Regions from separate parts of the Marinomonas sp. A3A genome, predicted to be linked through region 4. Evidence: predicted binding sites of a transcription regulator. Region 4 holds the regulator's gene; each other region holds the start of a gene.
What was found. Region 4 encodes sigma-54, which starts transcription at its own class of promoters, with help from an activator protein. Its sites were predicted from a motif close to TGGCACNNNNNTTGCTNT; they were not measured.

Region 1 (4,728 bases), 2.0 Mb from region 4:
CAAGGTCGTGTCTTTAAACAAAGCAATAAAGGAGTTCACTATGCCCGGAATAACCAGTTTTAGTGCCTGTGGCAAAATAACCAGAATCATCGACTGCCAGTAGGTTAACCCCATTGCATCAGCAGCTTCATATTGGCCTTTAGGAATTGCCTGTAGACCGCCACGAACAACCTCAGCCATATAAGCAGCAGAGAATAAAGTAATACCAATGAGAACACGTAATAACTTGTTGAAGTTTAAACCTTCCGGCAAAAACAATGGAATCATTACGGATGCCATGAACAAGATAGTGATTAATGGTACAGCTCGAATGGTTTCGATGAAGACCACACAAACTGATTTCGCAATTGGCATTTCTGAGCGTCTACCGAGAGCTAGCACGATTCCCAATGGGAAAGATGCCACAATACCGATAACACCCAATAGTACAGTAAGGAAAAGGCCGCCCCACAAAGAGGTTTCCACTACTTCTAGACCAAATACACCACCGGCAAACAAGAAGTAAGCCACAATGGGATAAGCGACGATAATAGCGATAGAAAGATACAGCTTGTTAATCGTCTTAATGGCAAAAGCACCAACCATAACCACTAATAGAATCACGGCTAAATTAATACGCCATGTTTCTGCTTCTGGATACAAACCGTACATGAACTGATCAAAATACACTCCGATAAAAGCCCAGCAAGCACCGCCAGCAGTACAGGCCGCTTTAGAGGAACCTTCCCAAGTAGCGTTAATTAACGCCCACTCAATAACGGGTGGAAGCAGTAAATACAGTATATAAATGCTAAATAATGTTAGAAAAATATTAAGCGGGGACGAAAATAAATTCTGACGTACCCATGCCACAGCACCAACCGATGTAACCGGTGGTGGGAGGCTTGGTGATGGTTTAAAGATAATAGCCATGATCTGCCTCCTAGCGCTCAATTAATGACATTTTATTGTTGTACCAGTTCATGAATACCGAAATCGATAGACTCAATGAACCGTAAACCAACATACAAAGGCCAATGGTTTCAATTGCTTGACCAGTTTGGTTCAGCGTTGTACCCATCACGACAGCTACCAATTCAGGATATGCAATAGCAGCCCCTAAAGAAGAGTTTTTCGCTAAGTTAAGGTATTGGCTGGTGAGTGGCGGAATAATAACGCGCAACGCTTGAGGCAAGACAATTAGACGCTGTGTCATGCTATCACGTAAGCCTAAAGAGCGAGCAGCCTCGGTTTGCCCCCAGTTTACGGACAAAATACCAGCACGAACGATCTCGGCAATAAAAGCGCCAGTGTAAGTGGATAAAGCAACTAATACCGCAACAAATTCAGGTGGAAGTACCATGCCGCCTGTTACGTTAAAGCGACTTTTTTGTGGTAGATCAAACTCTATTGGGAATCCTGCAATAGCAAGGAAAATGAAGGTAATACCAACAATCAGACCCAAAGAAGACCAATAAGCTGGAAACCATAATCCTGTTTTAGTTTGGCGCTTTTTAGCCCACATAATTAAGCCAATAGAAGCGACTATCGACAGAATGAAACCGAATATCACCAACCCAAAACCATCTTGGATCATTGGATTAGGCGAATAGATACCACGTTTGTTTAGTAGGAAGTCAGCAAATTCATAACTATCACGTGGTGCTGGTAGTGCTGCAAGCACGGCAAAATACCAGAAGAACATCTGCAACAATAATGGAATGTTACGCAATGTCTCAATATAGACAGTTGCTAAACGTGCCACTAACCAGTTTTTTGATAAACGGGCTAGGCCCATTATTACACCAATAATGGTGGCTAATATTATACCTAATAGAGAGATTACGAAGGTGTTGATTAAAGCAACAACAAACGCTCGTCCGTAAGTATTAGCTTCGGTGTATTCAATAAGGTGAATAAGAATTGGAAAACCAGCAGGCTCATTAAAAAATGAGAAACCAGTGGAAATCCCTCGGTTATCGAGGTTGGCTTGAAGGTTACTAAATAAGTAATAACCCGCAAAGACCACCATCGCTAGCAGCAAAATTTGAAAAATTAAGGCACGATTACCCGCGTCGTTCAAAAAGCTGTTATTGCTCGGAGTTGTTTTATCGCTCATCTTGGTTCAGGCAATGAAATGCTCGTCAGATGTGTAAGAAAGGGGGGAGAAACCCAGCGACTCTCTAGTCGCTGGGTAAATACCCAAGCAGTTTGTTTGCTTTAGGTATTAACGAACTGGTGGCGCATACATGATGCCGCCAGCTTCAGTCCATAGAGCATTAAGGCCACGTGGTAAATCTACAGGAGTAGATGGACCAACGTTACGCTCAAACACTTCACCGTAGTTACCTACGTTAGCGATGATGTTGTAAGCCCAATCGGCAGGAAGCTCTAGTTGAGCACCCATATCACCTTCAACACCTAGTAGACGTTTGATGCCTGGATCATTGGTTTCGCTTTTGATCTTAGCAACGTTTTTAGATGTGATATCCATTTCTTCAGCGTTAACTTGAACATACATAGCCCAAGTTACGATATCTTTCCATTGGTTGTCGCCGTGGCGAACAACTGGACCTAATGGCTCTTTAGAAATAGTTTCTGGAAGAATAACGTGAGCAGATGGATCTGCTAGTTTAGTACGGTGAGCTGCTAGACCTGATTTATCAGTCGTGTATACGTCACAACGACCAGAGTCATAAGCTGCTAGTGCTTCGTCTGCTTTTTGTACAACAACTGGCACATAAGATAGTTTGTTTTTACGGAAGAAATCCGCCATGTTCAATTCTGTCGTTGTGCCTTGTTCTGTACAAACCGTCGCACCATCAAGGTCCAACGCGGATTTAACGCCTAGGTCTTTACGAACCATGAAACCTTGACCGTCATAGAAGTTAACTGCAGTGAAGTCTAGACCCAAAGACGCATCACGTGTGTAAGTCCAAGTTGTGTTACGAGCAAGAATATCGATTTCACCAGATTGTAGAGCGGTGAAACGTTCTTTAGCAGAAAGTGGGGTGAATTTTACTTTTTGAGCATCACCAAAAATTGCAGAAGAAACAGCACGGCAAGCATCAACGTCTATACCTGACCAGTTACCTTTGTCATCGGCATTAGAGAATCCTGGAACACCTGTACTGACACCACATTGAACGAAGCCTTTTGCTTTAACATCTTCAAGTGTTGACGCAGCAGCACCAGCACTGATTGTAGCGGCGATTGCAGCGGTCGAAAGTAATTTACCAACATTCGATTTCATTATATTGAGCCTCCCAGGCGTTTTTATATATGTTGTTATCTTGCTTGATTCTATATTTCAGATTTTAAAATCTGTGCATTAAAACTTAGCAAGGTTAGTGCCAACATTTAATTATTCTTGTTGTTAGGTATATGTAGACGATTCCTCTAAAAGATCATCACATACCCCTATAGAATTACTCTTTTGAGGAGTAGTCAAGGATAAAATGTCAGGAAAGATGCGTGTAATACTCGTTCTTTGCACTTTTTGGGAGAGAAGAGTGAGATGTTTTAAGTGACTTAGCTGAATATATTTTTCTATTAAAGCTAGAGAAAACAAGGTTCTCCGAGCGAATTCAGTTGATTCTTTTGCACAAATATAGGGCGCAATATGGAAAAAGTGGATCTATTTTGTGCTGGATGAATTTTTTGCATCATTTTGGTGCCTGGTTGTGATTTCTTGTATCTAATTTGAATACCCATACGCAATATATTGAATAAAGCACTTTCCATAATTTGTAATCTGCATGGTAGACTTAAGTATCAATTGAAGCCATGTAAGGAGATCCACATCAGATGGATAACTCAGCAAAACCGCTTGATCGCTTAGACAAAAAAATTCTTCGAGAGCTGCAGATTAATGGCCGTTTATCGAATGTAGAGTTGGCTAGTCGTGTAGGGCTAAGTGCAACTCCTTGTTTAGAGCGAGTGCGCCGTTTGGAACGTAATGGTTACATTACGGGTTATTGCGCTTTGGTTAACCCAAAGAAGGTTGACGCAGGATTGCTTGTGTTTGTCGAGATTCGTCTTAAGACGACGTCTCCAGAAGGCTTTAATGAATTCAAAACCGCAGTATCTGAGATTCCAGAAATATTGGAGTGTCATTTGATTGCAGGTGACTTTGAATACCTTTTGAAAGCACGCGTATCCAACATGGACACTTATCGTCTTTTGCTTGGTGAAACCTTACTGACTCTGCCACATGTTCGAGAATCTCGTACTTATGTAGCGATGGAGGAAGTGAAGAATACGACTGTGGTTAACATCCCATAAAAAATAACCATTACTGAATGGCCTGCTTTTGCAGGCTTATTACCTTGATAATTCTGCGACCATTTTACCTAGCATTACCGGCCCCACTCCTTTTACATTAAGTACGGCTTTTTCTGAGCGAAAAGGGCGTTCTGCCACGAGTTTTTCAAGAACCTTTTTCGGTACGCCTTTCACTTTTAGAAGCTTGTCCACTTTTGATTTATTAATGGCGAGATAACCATCGGCGTAACCAGTGGCGTTTTTTTTTACTTCTTTCGACTTTTTTACGATAGGATTCTCTGTTGCTATTTTCGGCGTAGATGCTGCCTTTTCGCCCTCTAGTTCTTTAATTTTCATCGCCGATGCGGAGTAACCTGCAGACGCTTCAATTTGGTAAGGAGCATCGAAATAGGCTGAGTCACATAAGGTGTAATCCACGCCATTCCATTCATTAAGCTGCAATACGAGTTGCCAATTGCCCGCAGG
Region 2 (4,728 bases), 440 kb from region 4:
TTGGTTTAATGGCACTGAAACCATAAACTAGCTGCTCTAGTGTGCAATTCAGATAATCTGGATGACTTAATATACTCAGCAACTCAGTTTGGTTGCTGGGCTCATCTACCCACAAACAGGCTTTTTCTAAGGCGCGAATAATTGACAAATACACGGCTTGGTTCTGTTCGGCCCAAACAGAGTTCACGCCAAATACTTTTTCTGGTGTACTCCCCCAAATTTCATAACCAGTCACCAACATATGCCCAATACCTTGCTCAACAGCAAGACTGTTCCATGGCTCACCGACGCAATAACCATCGATATCACCCTGCTTTAAGCTATCGAGCATCTTCACGGGTGGAACCACGACTATTTGCATATCTTTATCGGAATCAATTCCGGCGCGGCTCAGCCAATCTCTTAGCTGATAGTTATGAGATGAATAAGGATAAACCATCGCAAAACGTAATGGTGCCGCGTCAGCTCCTCGGGCATCGAGCAATTTTTTCAACGCCACACCTGTGCGAATATCAACCGAAGACTCAGCATAATGCTGCAACTCTTCATACAGGGCATTACCAATCGTGATGCCGTTGCCGTTATGGCTTACGGTAAAACTCGTTTGCATGGCGGTCTTAATGGTACCAACCCCCAAACTGGCCGCAATCGGCATAGACGCCAACATATGAGCGCCATCAAGCAGATTAAAGGCCACTTTATCGCGGATACTTGCCCAAGATGCTTCTTTAGATAGCACCACATCCACGCCTTCTTGAATGAAAAAGCCTTTTTCTTGGGCAATTACAAAGGGGGCACAATCGATCAATGGAATAAAACCAATACGAACAGGTTCACTATTTTGAATAATATTATTTGGCTGCATCAGGTTCATTTTGAACCTCCCATCAGTTCCATCACAGAGATGATATTACGAGCTACGTCTGTCATTCGCTGACTACGATCCATCGCGAGTTTCCTCAGCGCTTTATAAGCAGCAGGCTCATCACATTGTTGATGTTTCATTATCAGCCCTTTTGCTTTATCTATCAGCTTACGGTCTTCAAGCTGACTTTTTACGGATTCTAATTCCGACCTTAGCGCCTGAAACTCTCGAAATCTTGCAATGGCAACTTGCAGCAACGCTTTAACGCTACCACTGTTAACACCATCAACCACATAGGCGCTGACACCCGCTCGAATAGCCGCTTCCACGTGTCTGGAATCATCTTCTTCGGCAAACATCACAATAGGACGAGGATTATCTTTGGTAAGTCGAGACATGTTTTCCAACATATCTCGATCTGGGGATTCGATATCAATAATGACCATATCTGGTTGAAATTCGTTAACTGCTTCCGTTAGATTCTTGGCATTTTCCAGTCGTCTAATTACGCGATAACCACTATCAATCATGGCTTGCTCTACAATGGCTGCTCGTGCGGGCTCATTGTCAACAAGCATCACGGTTAATTCTTTTTCTGGGCGAGCAGGCATGGTGCATTCTCTTAAAAACGTGAAGTCATTCTCAGATAAAATGCAAGATATGCGCCATTTCGATACACTATTTTTCTAGAGGATTAAACGCAAAAAAGGCTCAAAATAGAGCCTTTAGAGAGAAGTAACTAGATAAAACATTAAAAGCGAGCTTTATAAGTGCACACTAGCACTCATAAAGAACCAAACTAATGCACAGCATATCTAGTCTGTGCAAGCAGCGCTAAAGACAAACGGTCTTTAGTATTGGTTTTTTTGAAAATCGAGGTTAAATGGGCTTTTACAGTACGCTCTGTAATACCCATCTCAAGAGCGATTTGCTTATTTGATAAGCCTCTTGAAACACTGTGAGCAACATTCACCTCTCGTTCAGACAAGTCATCCAAATCATCATTATGAATCATCTTCGCAGGTAAGGTAGACTGCATAATAAGCTGCTGAATAAAGGATTTACCGCCCCAAATTTCACCAGAATCAACAACAGATAACACTAAAGAAAGCTGCTCTTTACCAATATAAGGGGCACATTGACCACTCACACCTACAGAAAAAAGTCTTAAAGCCGCTGCTTGATTCAATTGATTCGGAAATACGATAATTTTTTGCTTAGGAAAAGCAGAGCAAAGCGCAACGACGTCCTCTACCTGTTTAGAAAAAGATATCTCGTCTAAATAAATAAAACAGTAGGTGAAACTAGACATTGCGGTTTCCAACGCTTGGTACACCTCATCAAACGTCTCAACTCGAACCAATGAAGCACTTACATTGACAATTTGATTCCAATGTTTCCATACGGCATCATCTGTATTCCAACACAAAGTTTTCAAAATAAGTCTCGTCCTATCAAGTGCGATGTGACCATTCTAACCAGCTAACAAGAGCGTATTGTTAACATTTGTAACTATGCATTACGCTTGAAAACTTTTTTGTAATTACCGCTCACGAAGCGCATTTTGTTTTGCTTTCAAAATAGGCTTTAGCAAATAATCCAATAAGGTTTTCTTACCAGTAATAATATCTACTGTAGCCTGCATACCCGGAATAACTGGTAATGGAGCTTTCTCCGTCCCTAAATAGTTTTTATCAGTCCTAACCCTTACCAAATAAAAACTGTTCCCTTCTTCATCAAGGATAGTATCTGCGCTGATATTTTCTACAATGCCATGTAAACCGCCAAATATGGCGAAATCATAGGCAGATAGTTTCACCACAGCACTCAAATTTGGCTGAATAAAACCAATGTTTTCAGGTCGAACTTTTGCCTCGATCAATAACGAGTCTTCAAACGGTACAATTTCAAGCAAGTTCATGCCTGGCTTTATAACGCCGCCAACCGTATTAATCTGAATCTGTTTTACAATGCCTTTTACTGGAGAACGAACTTGTGTTCTTGATACTTTATCTTCAAGAGAGACATTACTTTCACGCAGCTGATCCAGTTTGCTTCTTACTCCGGTCAGATCTTCTTGAGCATCTGCCCGGAACTTCGCATCACCTTCGTCTAATTTGCTTTGCGCTTCTTTTAACGCTGAGCGCGCACGGGGAATAGCTAACTGAGTCGCCTCCAAATCCCCTTGTAGCTGATTCACTTGACGCTCAAGTTGTAAAAGCTCAACTCTAGACACAGCGCCTTGTTCAAACGCTGGACGAGTTAATGACAACTCCTCTTTCGAAAAAGCATAACTCTGTTTTAGGTTATCTAGCTTTGCCTGTAATTCAACTATCTCTTGCTTCTTTTGCTCTATTTGCTGTTGGAAACTAACTTGATTAGTCCGCAAGGACTCTAATCGATTGTTATACAAATCCAGCTCACGCTTTACAACTAACGGATACTCTTTCATGATTTCTGCATCAAACTGCGGCTTTACACCGTAAGATTCTGCCTGCAGACGCGTTGCGCGCACTTTTAAATTAACAGATTCTGCCTGCTGTTCACGTAATGACGATAGCGCTTCGGTATTTTCGATTGTCATTAACACCTGACCACTATCAACCACTTGGCCTACTTTGGCGTTAATTTCTTTTAAAATACCACCTTCAAGGTTTTGTATCTGCTGAACTTGGCTAGAGGGAATGACCTTCCCTTCTCCAACGGTAACTTCATCTAAAGCGGTATAATTCGCCCAGACTAATGCCGCTGCCACGAAAATAAAAATTACCCAAAGGATAATTCTACCGCCACGGGGCGTTCTCAACATCAAAGCCGCATTTCGATCCGTCAGATACTCTAAGTCATGTTGTGAAATCGGATTTTTATTACTCATTTTTAACTGACCTTCAACTTGCCTTGGCGAAGCGCTTCATGCACTTGCGCTTTTGGACCATCAGCAATCAAGCGACCATTATCCATAACGATAATACGATCAACCATATCTAGCATAGAGGCCTTATGTGTAATCAAAATAAGGGTTTTATCTTTCACCCCTTCTATTAAACGGCGTTTCATTCGAGACTCTGTCGTATTATCCATCGACGCTGTCGGCTCATCCAAAATCAAAATTGGTGGATCAAATAATAAGGCCCTCGCAATCGCAATACTTTGACGCTGCCCACCAGATAACAGGGCGCCACGCTCACCAACAATACTATCAAGCCCGCTCGGCTTACGATTGGCAAATTCCGACACACCAGACAAATCTGCCGCGCGAATGATGGCATCGTCTTCCATATAAGGAACGCCCATTACGATGTTATCCTTGATAGAGCCATAGAATAAATTCACATCTTGCGAAACCGCACCAATATTTCGACGCAGATCCGTTGGGTTAACTTGACGTAAATCCACACCATCAATCCTTATTGCACCGCTATCAGGCGTATAAAGCCCTGTCATCAATTTTCCAAGGGTCGATTTACCTGAGCCTATCCGGCCAATAATGGCCACTTTTTCCCCTTGCTTAATATTAATATTAATAGCACTGACTGCAGCCTGCTCTTGATCAGGATAAGCGAAGTTAACCGCTTCAAATTGAAATTCACCTTTAAACACTGGACGATGAACAAATTTGACGTCATCAGGATTTTCAACCGGTGACGACATGATTTCGTTTAACGAAGTAAAAGCAGATTTTGCTTGGTTATAACGGGTCGCTAGGCCAGCTACTTGCGCCATAGGACCAAGCGCCCTTCCAGTCAACATAACAGAGGCAACCAAAGCGCCCATACTCATATTACCTTCCGATATTTGGTACACCCCAACAATAACAATAATAACGGTGGTTAGCTGCTGAGCGACCATCGCAAAAGAGGAAG
Region 3 (4,728 bases), 1.7 Mb from region 4:
AAGGAACTCACGGTAGAATCGTATCCACCAGACATTAACGACAACACTGAATCTTGCGACCCAAGCGGATAACCACCAAGGCCCTCAACACGTTGTTCAATCATCCACACTCGATTATCACGAATATCGATAGGCACTAATACTTCAGGATTTTTTAAGCGAACAGCCAAGGCACCACAACGCGCTTTTAAGCATCCGCCAATATGTCTTTCTGCATCAACTGATGTGAAGTCATGATGACCAACACGTTTGACACGAACGGCAAACACCGCATCTTTAATAACATCGCCATAAGAAAGGATGGCTTGTTCTACAATGTCATCCAGATCTACTAATGGAAATTCGCGGACGAACTGAAAATGGGCAATGCCGGCAATATTAGATAAAGCCTGTATAAAGTCTTCTCGTAATTCATCCCTATCGGAAAACACTTCAATAAAATCCCAATTGCCAGAAACAACAACATCGGCATCATGTTTTTTAAGAACCAACTTAACATTATGTCGAAGCTGTTTAATAAAAGCCTTTCTAACTGGACGACTTTTAATAGTAATTTCTGCAAAGAACTTAACAATAAATTTCATAGAGGGTGCGATTTATACCGGATATTGGAAAGGCGCATAGTATAAAGAAAAGCCAGTAGATACGAAAACGCTAAATGCGCACCAACATAGAACAAAAAGCAAAAATGATGATCAAATATGGTGCATATTAGCTTTTTTAAAGGCTGGATTTAGCTACGATTAAGTGCACCACAAAATAAAAAGCACTTATCTTATTGTAATATAAGGAATTGTTAGTCCGCACAAAATTCTGGCACAAGTTATGCTTACTATCTGTTTGATAAATAACTCGACAAATGGCGCTTTGTATTAAATATTAAAGCACCTTTTACAACGAAAAATAATTTCGCTTTAACTACGACTGGAGAACAACTATGTCAAACAAGACCCTTGCCTTGATTGCTGAGCATGACGCGAAGTGGGTTGACCTTCGCTTTACCGACTTTAAAGGTAAAGAGCAACACGTAACTATTCCAGCTATTACGGTAGATGAAGAGTTTTTTGAAAACGGCCAGATGTTTGATGGTTCATCTATCTCTGGCTGGAAAGGCATTAACGAATCTGACATGATCATGTCTCCTCAAGATGATACTGCCGTTATCGATCCTTTCACTGAAGAATCAACTGTTATCGTTCGTTGTAACATCATCGAACCTTCTACTATGCAAGGTTATGACCGCGACCCTCGCTCTGTTGCCCTTCGCGCAGAAGAGTTCCTTAAGTCGACAGGTCTTGGCGACACAGCTTTCTTTGGTCCAGAGCCTGAATTTTTCATCTTTGACGATGTTAAATGGAAAACAGACATGTCAGGTTGTTCTGTAGAAATCAACTCTGAAGAAGCTGCTTGGTCTTCTAACAAGAAATTTGAAGGCGGCAACATGGGCCACCGTCCTTTCGTAAAAGGCGGCTATTTCCCAGTACCACCAGTTGACTCTCATCACGATCTTCGTGGCGCTATGTGTAACGCTATGGAGAGTATGGGCCTTGTTATTGAAGTGCATCACCACGAAGTAGCAACTGCTGGTCAAAACGAAATCGGTGTTAAATTTAACACGCTAGTTAAAAAAGCAGACGAAGTTCAAATTCTTAAGTACTGCGTACACAACGTAGCTCACGCTTACGGCAAAACTGCGACTTTCATGCCTAAACCAATCGTTGGTGACAACGGTTCTGGTATGCACGTTCACCAGTCTTTCTGGAAAAACGGCGAAAACCAATTCGCTGGCGATCAATACGCTGGCCTATCTGAAATGGCGCTTTACTACATCGGTGGTATCATCAAGCACGCTAAAGCATTGAACGCATTCACTAATGCTTCAACTAACTCTTACAAGCGTCTTGTTCCTCATTTCGAAGCTCCAGTAATGCTTGCATACTCTGCGCGTAACCGCTCTGCTTCTATCCGTATCCCATACGTTGCAAGCCCTAAAGGCAAACGTATTGAAGCTCGTTTCCCTGATCCAACCGCTAACCCATACCTAGCATTCGCAGCTATGTTGATGGCTGGTATCGACGGCATCAAAAACAAGATTCACCCTGGAGATGCTGCAGACAAAGATTTGTACGACCTTCCAGCTGAAGAAGCTCATGCCATTCCACAGGTTGCTAGCAGCCTAGAAGAAGCGCTTAAGTGCCTAGACGAAGATCGCGCGTTCTTGACTCAAGGCGGCGTATTCTCTGATGACATGATCGATGCTTACATCGAACTTAAAACTGGCGAAGCTCGTCGCGTATCTATGACGACTCACCCACTTGAGTTCGAACTTTACTACAGCGCTTAATATTTTAGACCGCTAAGTAAAACACGAAAGCCTCGACCTAGTTCGGGGCTTTTTTTTTACGATTATTTAAACACTTTTCTTACCAATCTTTTTTTATCCGTTGATTTATTTTGCACAAAAATAAACACGAACACCTACATGCACTATAATTGTGCATTAAACTTTTATAGTTAATACAAAGGCCTTAATAAATAAGCTATCTCGGACTGCCCAATGTTGGTTCGCTTTTTGCAACTATTTTTCAAGGAAACCATAAAAGCAGGAGTCAATAGAGAGGCACTGTCTGTGTATAGCTTATTAATAGACCATTTATCTACTGCGGTTGTTCAACTGAACGACAAGCTTGAGATCGAGTATCTAAATCCTGCAGCCGAAATGTTGCTGGCGGTGAGCCGACGCCGAATTTATGGCAATGATATTGGCGCCGCTTTTCGCGAAAACGAAGAAAGTATTCAAGCTCTGTATGCAGCAATAGAATCTGGCCACCCGTTTACTAAACGTGAGGCTGAAATTGAATGTAGCAACAGCAAAAAACTCTTTTGTGACTATACCGTCACACCAATAATGGGGACATCAAGCGATACCGAAAGTCTCATTATAGAACTGTACCCACGCGACAGAATGAAACGCATCTCACAAGAAGATGAAATCATAGCGAATCATGAAAGCAGCAAAGAGCTGGTTCGCGGCTTAGCACATGAAATTAAAAACCCATTGGGTGGAATTCGTGGCGCGGCACAATTGATTAGTCGCGCCTTCACTGACGAAGCCCTAAACGACTACACACAAGTAATCATTGAAGAATCGGATCGTTTACGTGACCTTGTCGATCGTTTGTTAGGGCCGAGGCAACTGCCTAAAAACAAATCACTCAATATCCATAAAGTAATTGAGCGTGTTAGACAGCTTATTTCCGTTGAAACAGAGAATCAAATTGAACTGATTCGTGATTACGATCCAAGTATTCCAGATCTGATTGGTGACGAATCTCAGTTAATACAGGCGTTGCTGAATATCACCAGAAACGCCATGCAAGCCCTAATGGATGATGAAGATAATCACCATAAAACGATTCACATGGTGACCCGAACATTGCGTCAATTCACTATTGGCTCTAAACGCCATCGCTTAGTGTGTAAAATCAGTATTATTGATAATGGACCAGGTATACCAGAAGCCATTCTCAAAACCCTCTTTTACCCCATGGTCAGCGGACGAGCCGATGGAACAGGCTTAGGACTGTCCATCGCACAATCCGTTATTCATCAGCACCATGGCATTGTTGAATGCAACAGTTACCCGAAAATGACCGAATTTAATATATTAATTCCCATTGAGACGACAGTCCAAGACCAGGAGAAACACTCATGACACCAGAAGAAACCGTATGGATTGTTGACGACGATCGTTCTATTCGCTGGGTATTAGAGAAGACATTAGAGCAAGAGGGAATCCAATGTCGTTTATTTGATTCCGCAGAAAATCTAGTCAACATGATTGATAAAGAGCAACCAAGTGCCATTATCAGCGACATACGCATGCCAGGCATGGATGGCTTAAAACTGCTCGAAAAATTGCAAAAAGATCACCCTTATTTACCTGTTATTATTATGACAGCGCACTCAGATCTTGAGAGCGCTGTTGCTTCTTACCAAGGTGGTGCTTTTGAATATTTACCTAAACCTTTCGACGTAGAAGAAGCAGTTAGTCTTGTTAAGCGTGCCATGCTGCATCACCGTAACGCCAGACCTAGCACTGATAACATGGAAGTGGCAGAAGAAGAGCCACAAGTTGATAAAGAAATCATTGGCGAAGCGCCAGCTATGCAGGAAGTTTTCCGAGCTATTGGCCGTCTTGCAAATTCAAATATTACCGTTTTAATTAACGGCGAATCTGGAACAGGTAAGGAACTAGTTGCACAAGCACTACATACCCACAGCCCTAGAGCTGCCAATCCTTTTATCGCTTTAAACATGGCAGCCATTCCACACGACTTAATCGAGTCTGAGTTATTTGGTCATGAAAAAGGCGCATTTACGGGAGCCAATACTCAACGTCGTGGCCGCTTTGAACAAGCTAACGGCGGTACACTTTTCCTAGATGAAATAGGTGACATGCCAGCTGAGACACAAACTCGTTTATTACGCGTTTTAGCCGATGGAGAGTTTTACCGTGTTGGTGGTCATACTCCAGTAAAAGTTGATGTTCGTATCATTGCTGCGACACACCAGAACTTAGAAAACTTGGTACAAAAAGGCTCTTTCCGTGAAGATTTATTTCACCGCCTAAACGTCATCCGTATTCATTTGCCTAAATTAGCTGAGCGTCGCGAAGACATTCCAAAACTTGCTCGCCATTTTTTAAGCCGTGCGGCGGACGAACTT
Region 4 (4,728 bases):
TGTTGTATGGTTTACTCATAAGACTTGTTCTCCTGTCGCTATGGTGAGCGTTGTTAGCATAATTATGTCATGCCTTATTGTTGTAGAGTAAGACAATAAATTGCACGGTGAGTTCGAGTTTTTGTGAGTGTTGTTTTTTGATGATAAAAAGCCCGTCTTAAAGACAGGCTCTTTTATGTGTCAACGCTTCATTTTGGGTTGGGTTGGAATTTATTCAGTTAACCCTAGACGCTTTTCTTCGGCTTCGCGTAAGAAGCGGAAAAGCTTTTTACGGTTTGTGGTGTTGCCTGCTTGTGATACTTCTTTTTGAGATTGGCGAATAAGCTGTCTAAGCAGTTGAATGTCTTCAACCTGAGGGTTTTCCTCTAAATATTGCGACAGTTCTTCTTTGCTGTTTTCGCCAATTAGTGCATCACGCTTAATTTCAAGCTGATGAAATAGCTTGTTGTAAGCGGCAGATGTTGAGTCGAAAAGTGCGACACGATGCGCTATAGCTTCATGGTCTTCTGTGCGCATTACCTTGCCGATGTATTGCAAGTGTCTTCTCATGGCTTCATGTTGCTTTATGCGGCCAGCTTCAACGAATGCTTCGCGTAATGTGTCAGACATTTCCACTTTTTTAAGTTGGTTTTTACTTAGGCCTAATAGTTTTTTTCCAAGATCTTGCAGGGCTTCCATTTCACGCTTGATCTGGGTTTTGCTTTTAGGGATTTCTTCTTCGTTGTTTTCAAATTGATCAAAGTCTGTCATGGGAACCTATATTAGAAAAATAGTAGCGAGACCAAGGAAGGATAAAAATCCAACCACGTCGGTCACGGTAGTCAAAATTACGCTGCCAGCTAAGGCAGGGTCGATACCGATTTTTTTTAGCAAAATCGGCAGAAGTGTGCCAGTGGCTGCAGCAAATAGCAGATTTATTATGATGGCGCCCGCAATGATATAGGCAATCTTGATGTTGTCAAACCAAAGTGCGGTGAGGGCGGCGATAACCGTTGCCCAAAGAAGGCCATTTATGAGTCCAACGATGAGCTCTCTGTTGAGTAACCAGCGAGTATTGGTGGAGCCTATCTGATTGAGTGCGATACCGCGAATAACCAGTGTGAGTACTTGAGAGCCAGCTATACCGCCCATGCTAGCAACGATTGGCATGAGTATAGCTAATGCAACAACTTGGTCTAGCGTCTCTTGGAATAAACCTATGACGTAGGATGCGGTAAAAGCCGTTATTAGGTTTATGCCAAGCCACACTGCGCGTCGCTTAGTGGTTTTTATGATGGGTGCGAAGGTGTCTTCATCATCATCAAGACCTGCCATGCTTAACATGGAGTGTTCGGCTTCATCTCGGATAACATCTACAACGTCATCGATGGTGATGCGGCCAAGTAGCTTTTTGGTTTTGCTGTCAATAACAGGTGCAGAAACCAAGTCCATTTTTTCGAAAAGCTGTGCTACTTCGCTGGCTGGTGTCTCTGCATCAATGACCGTGAATTCTGTTTCCATGATGTCGCGCACGGTTGCGCTAACATCAGATACCAATAGTTTGGTGAGGGGGAGAGTGCCTAATAAGCGATCTGATCGGCTAACAACAAGTAGGTTATCAGTCATGTCTGGCAGGGTTGAGTGTCTGCGTAGATAGCGGAAAACCAGATCGACGGTGATGTTTGGACGTATGGTGATGGTGTCCGTGTTCATCAAGCCGCCGGCGGAATCTTCCGAGTAGCTTAATAGTGCTTCAACTCTTGTTCTGTCTTGCGAGGACATTGACGCAAGAACTTCTTTTACGACCTTTTCTGGTAGGTGTTGAAGTAAGTCGGCAAGGTCATCGCTTTCAAAGTGTTCGGATACGGCGATGAGTCGCTCTGTATCCATGTTTTTCATGAACTGTACACCAATATCTTCGCTTAGATATTGAAGTACTTCACCTTCGTTTTTTGCTTCGATTAACTCCCAAAGAAGCTTACGCTCTTTGGGAGGGGAGGACTCTAATAGACGAGCAACATCTTGTGCAGGCAAAGCCCCGTTAAGTAGATAACGGATTTGCATGGTGGCACCGGATTCAAGCGATTCAGTAACCGTTTGAAGGTGATTAAGCGTGTTTTGCTCTGACATAGAAGGTTTTACTCGTCTTCACCAAAGCGATTGTTGATTAATTCTATCACCGCCTTTATTGCGTCTTTTTCGTCTTCACCATTGGTTTTGACACGAATTTCTGTGCCTTTTCCAGCAGCCAGCATCATCATTGCCATAATGCTTTTGCCGTCAACATTGCGGCTGTCTTTTTCTATGGTGATGTCGCAAGAGAAGCGAGTGGTTGTTTCAACTAGTTTGCCGGCAGCGCGAGCATGCAAGCCAAGTTTGTTTATAATTGTGACGGACTCTTCCTGCATGCTGTTTCCCTATATTAATGAGTCAAAAATATTGAATAGTTCTTCATTGGTTTGTGCTGTACGCAGCTTGTCCAATGCTTCTGGAGACTGAGCAAGCTCGGCGATTTGGGCTAAAGTTGCAAGGTGTTGATCGCACTCATGAGGTGGAACAATTAGAGCAAATATTAGGTCAACCGCTCTTTTGTCGATGGAGTCGAAATCAATAGGCGTTTGTAGAGACATAACAACGATAGCGGTGTGGTTTGCAGACTCTAGACGGCAATGTGGAATAGCGATGCCGTTGCCAATGCCTGTGCTGCCTAGTTTCTCTCGACCAAGTAATGCGTCATAGATGGCTTCGTTGTCGCAATGTAGTCGATTTGAAGCGACTTCCGCAATGCTTTCAAGGACGCGTTTCTTACTAACAATATCTTGTTTTGCGAGAACGAGTTCCGCTTTTAATAATGATTTCAAGGACATGATAAAATGGTTTCCGTTTAGATCAGTCGTTTTCGTTCATTGGAAGGAGGGATGTTCATCGCCTCTCGATATTTGGCAACAGTACGTCGAGCAACCTGTATGCCTTGGTCTGCTAAAATAGCAGCTAGCTTGTTGTCACTTAGTGGTTTTTTTGCTGGTTCATCTGATACAAGCTTTTTAATCATAGCTCGTATTGCTGTAGAAGAACATTCTCCGCCAGAGGCTGTGTTGACATGGCTGGAGAAGAAGTACTTTAGCTCAAAAATACCTTTAGGTGTGTGCATGTATTTCTGGGTTGTTACCCTAGATATAGTTGATTCATGCATGCCAACTTCTTCTGCAACATCGTGAAGAACCATGGGTTTCATGGCTTCTTCGCCAAGTTCGAAGAAATCAATTTGTCGACTTACTATGCAGCTGGCCACTTTTAATAATGTTTCGTTGCGGCTCTGCAAGCTCTTCATGAACCATTTTGCTTCTTGAAGAGAGGTTTTGATGTAGGTGGCATCTTCGGCGGTTGTTGCTGTGCTAGCCATCGCTGAGTAAGTCTCATTGATTTTGATGGGCGGCAACGCGTCGTTATTTAGTTCAACTTGCCATACGTCATGGCGTTTTTTTACGGTGACGTCTGGAATAACGTAGTCGGTGTCATCTGCGTCGATCACTGAGCCAGGGCGTGGGTTAAGCTGTTGGATCAAATTGACGACTTCTTTTAGTGCTTCGTCTTTTAATTTTGTTTTGCGGCTTAACTGAGCAAAATCTCGGTTACCTAACAAGGGTAGGTAATGATCAATAAGATTGTGTGTGCTCTTGTATAGAGGGTGGCTCTGGAAAGCTTCCAGTTGCACAAGAAGGCAGTCGCGTAGGTCGATCGAGCATACGCCAACAGGGTCAAAGCGTTGTAGTCTGTGTTGTACAGCAATGACTTCGTCTAACTCAAGCTCTTCTAGTTCTGTACAAAGGGACTCACAAATGTCATCGGGGGAAATGCTTAAGTAGCCATCGGGTTGGACGCATTCAATGATGGCGTAAGCGATTTCGATGTCGCGATCTGACATGTGAGTTAAATTTAATTGCCATATTAAATGGTCTTGTATGCTTTCTGCTGGTGCATTTCGGCTTTCGAAGTCGCTATCGCCTTCGTAGCTGTTGTGATCACTGACGGCCGCAGAGCTTTGGTAGGTGTCATCCCAGTTACTGTCGATGGACAGTTCTTCTGGGATACTTTCTGTCCACTCGGACTCTACGCGTGCTTCTTCGCTATTGTTGTCGACTGTTGTATCTGCAGCACTTTTTGATTCTATACTGGCAGGGATGTCGCTATGAATTTGTTCGTCGTCGTCGAGCTCAAGTAGTGGATTAGACTCAAGGAATTCGTGAATTTCTTGTTTTAAATCCAACGTAGAAAGCTGCAGCAAGCGGATAGCCTGTTGCAGTTGTGGCGTCATGGTCAGCTGCTGACCGAGCTTTAATTGTAAAGACTGCTTCATAGAGCAACTCTTTCTTCTAATTGAATGAATTGGAACGAGTTGTGCATACTACTCCCTTTCTACAGCAATGATAAGGGGTTACAGGCGGAAGTCGTCGCCTAAATAGACCTTTTTTACTTGTTCATTGTTGATGACGGTACTGGCATCGCCAGATGCAATGATGTAGCCATTACCAACAATGTAAGCTTTATCGCAGATGTCTAGTGTCTCTCTGACGTTGTGATCGGTAATTAGGACGCCGATTCCACTCTCTTGGAGGTGTTTGATAATGTGCTTTATATCACCAACGGAAATAGGGTCTACGCCAGCAAATGGTTCATCAAGTAAGATGAATTTTGGGTTCATGGCAACAGCTCTCGCTATTTCGACCCGGCGTCTTTCTCCTCCTGATA

Region 1: CYL31_RS00150 (amino acid ABC transporter substrate-binding protein) is a predicted target of sigma-54. The motif match lies at 3,318-3,335, and genes of this name have one in related genera.
Region 2: CYL31_RS13635 (ANTAR domain-containing response regulator) is a predicted target of sigma-54. The motif match lies at 1,516-1,533, and genes of this name have one in related genera.
Region 3: glnL (nitrogen regulation protein NR(II)) is a predicted target of sigma-54. The motif match lies at 2,562-2,579, and genes of this name have one in related genera.

The regions. Positions count from the first base shown of each region.
Region 1 is NZ_CP025532.1:32,460-37,187, reverse strand. Features, by position in the region: gene CYL31_RS00160 (amino acid ABC transporter permease) at 1-912, opposite strand, end outside; gene CYL31_RS00155 (amino acid ABC transporter permease) at 923-2,098, opposite strand; gene CYL31_RS00150 (amino acid ABC transporter substrate-binding protein) at 2,207-3,232, opposite strand; gene lrp (leucine-responsive transcriptional regulator Lrp) at 3,787-4,263, shown strand; gene CYL31_RS00140 (helix-hairpin-helix domain-containing protein) at 4,303-4,728, opposite strand, start outside.
Region 2 is NZ_CP025532.1:2,918,683-2,923,410, forward strand. Features, by position in the region: gene CYL31_RS13630 (CmpA/NrtA family ABC transporter substrate-binding protein) at 1-874, opposite strand, end outside; gene CYL31_RS13635 (ANTAR domain-containing response regulator) at 871-1,476, opposite strand; gene CYL31_RS13640 (helix-turn-helix domain-containing protein) at 1,665-2,303, opposite strand; gene CYL31_RS13645 (HlyD family type I secretion periplasmic adaptor subunit) at 2,409-3,740, opposite strand; gene CYL31_RS13650 (type I secretion system permease/ATPase) at 3,743-4,728, opposite strand, start outside.
Region 3 is NZ_CP025532.1:782,551-787,278, reverse strand. Features, by position in the region: gene thiI (tRNA uracil 4-sulfurtransferase ThiI) at 1-584, opposite strand, end outside; gene glnA (glutamate--ammonia ligase) at 938-2,344, shown strand; gene glnL (nitrogen regulation protein NR(II)) at 2,630-3,715, shown strand; gene ntrC (nitrogen regulation protein NR(I)) at 3,712-4,728, shown strand, end outside.
Region 4 is NZ_CP025532.1:2,482,964-2,487,691, reverse strand. Features, by position in the region: gene CYL31_RS11610 (methionine-R-sulfoxide reductase) at 1-19, opposite strand, end outside; gene yjgA (ribosome biogenesis factor YjgA) at 211-750, opposite strand; gene mgtE (magnesium transporter) at 757-2,109, opposite strand; gene CYL31_RS11595 (HPr family phosphocarrier protein) at 2,118-2,387, opposite strand; gene ptsN (PTS IIA-like nitrogen regulatory protein PtsN) at 2,397-2,846, opposite strand; gene CYL31_RS11585 (RNA polymerase factor sigma-54) at 2,864-4,336, opposite strand; gene lptB (LPS export ABC transporter ATP-binding protein) at 4,415-4,728, opposite strand, start outside.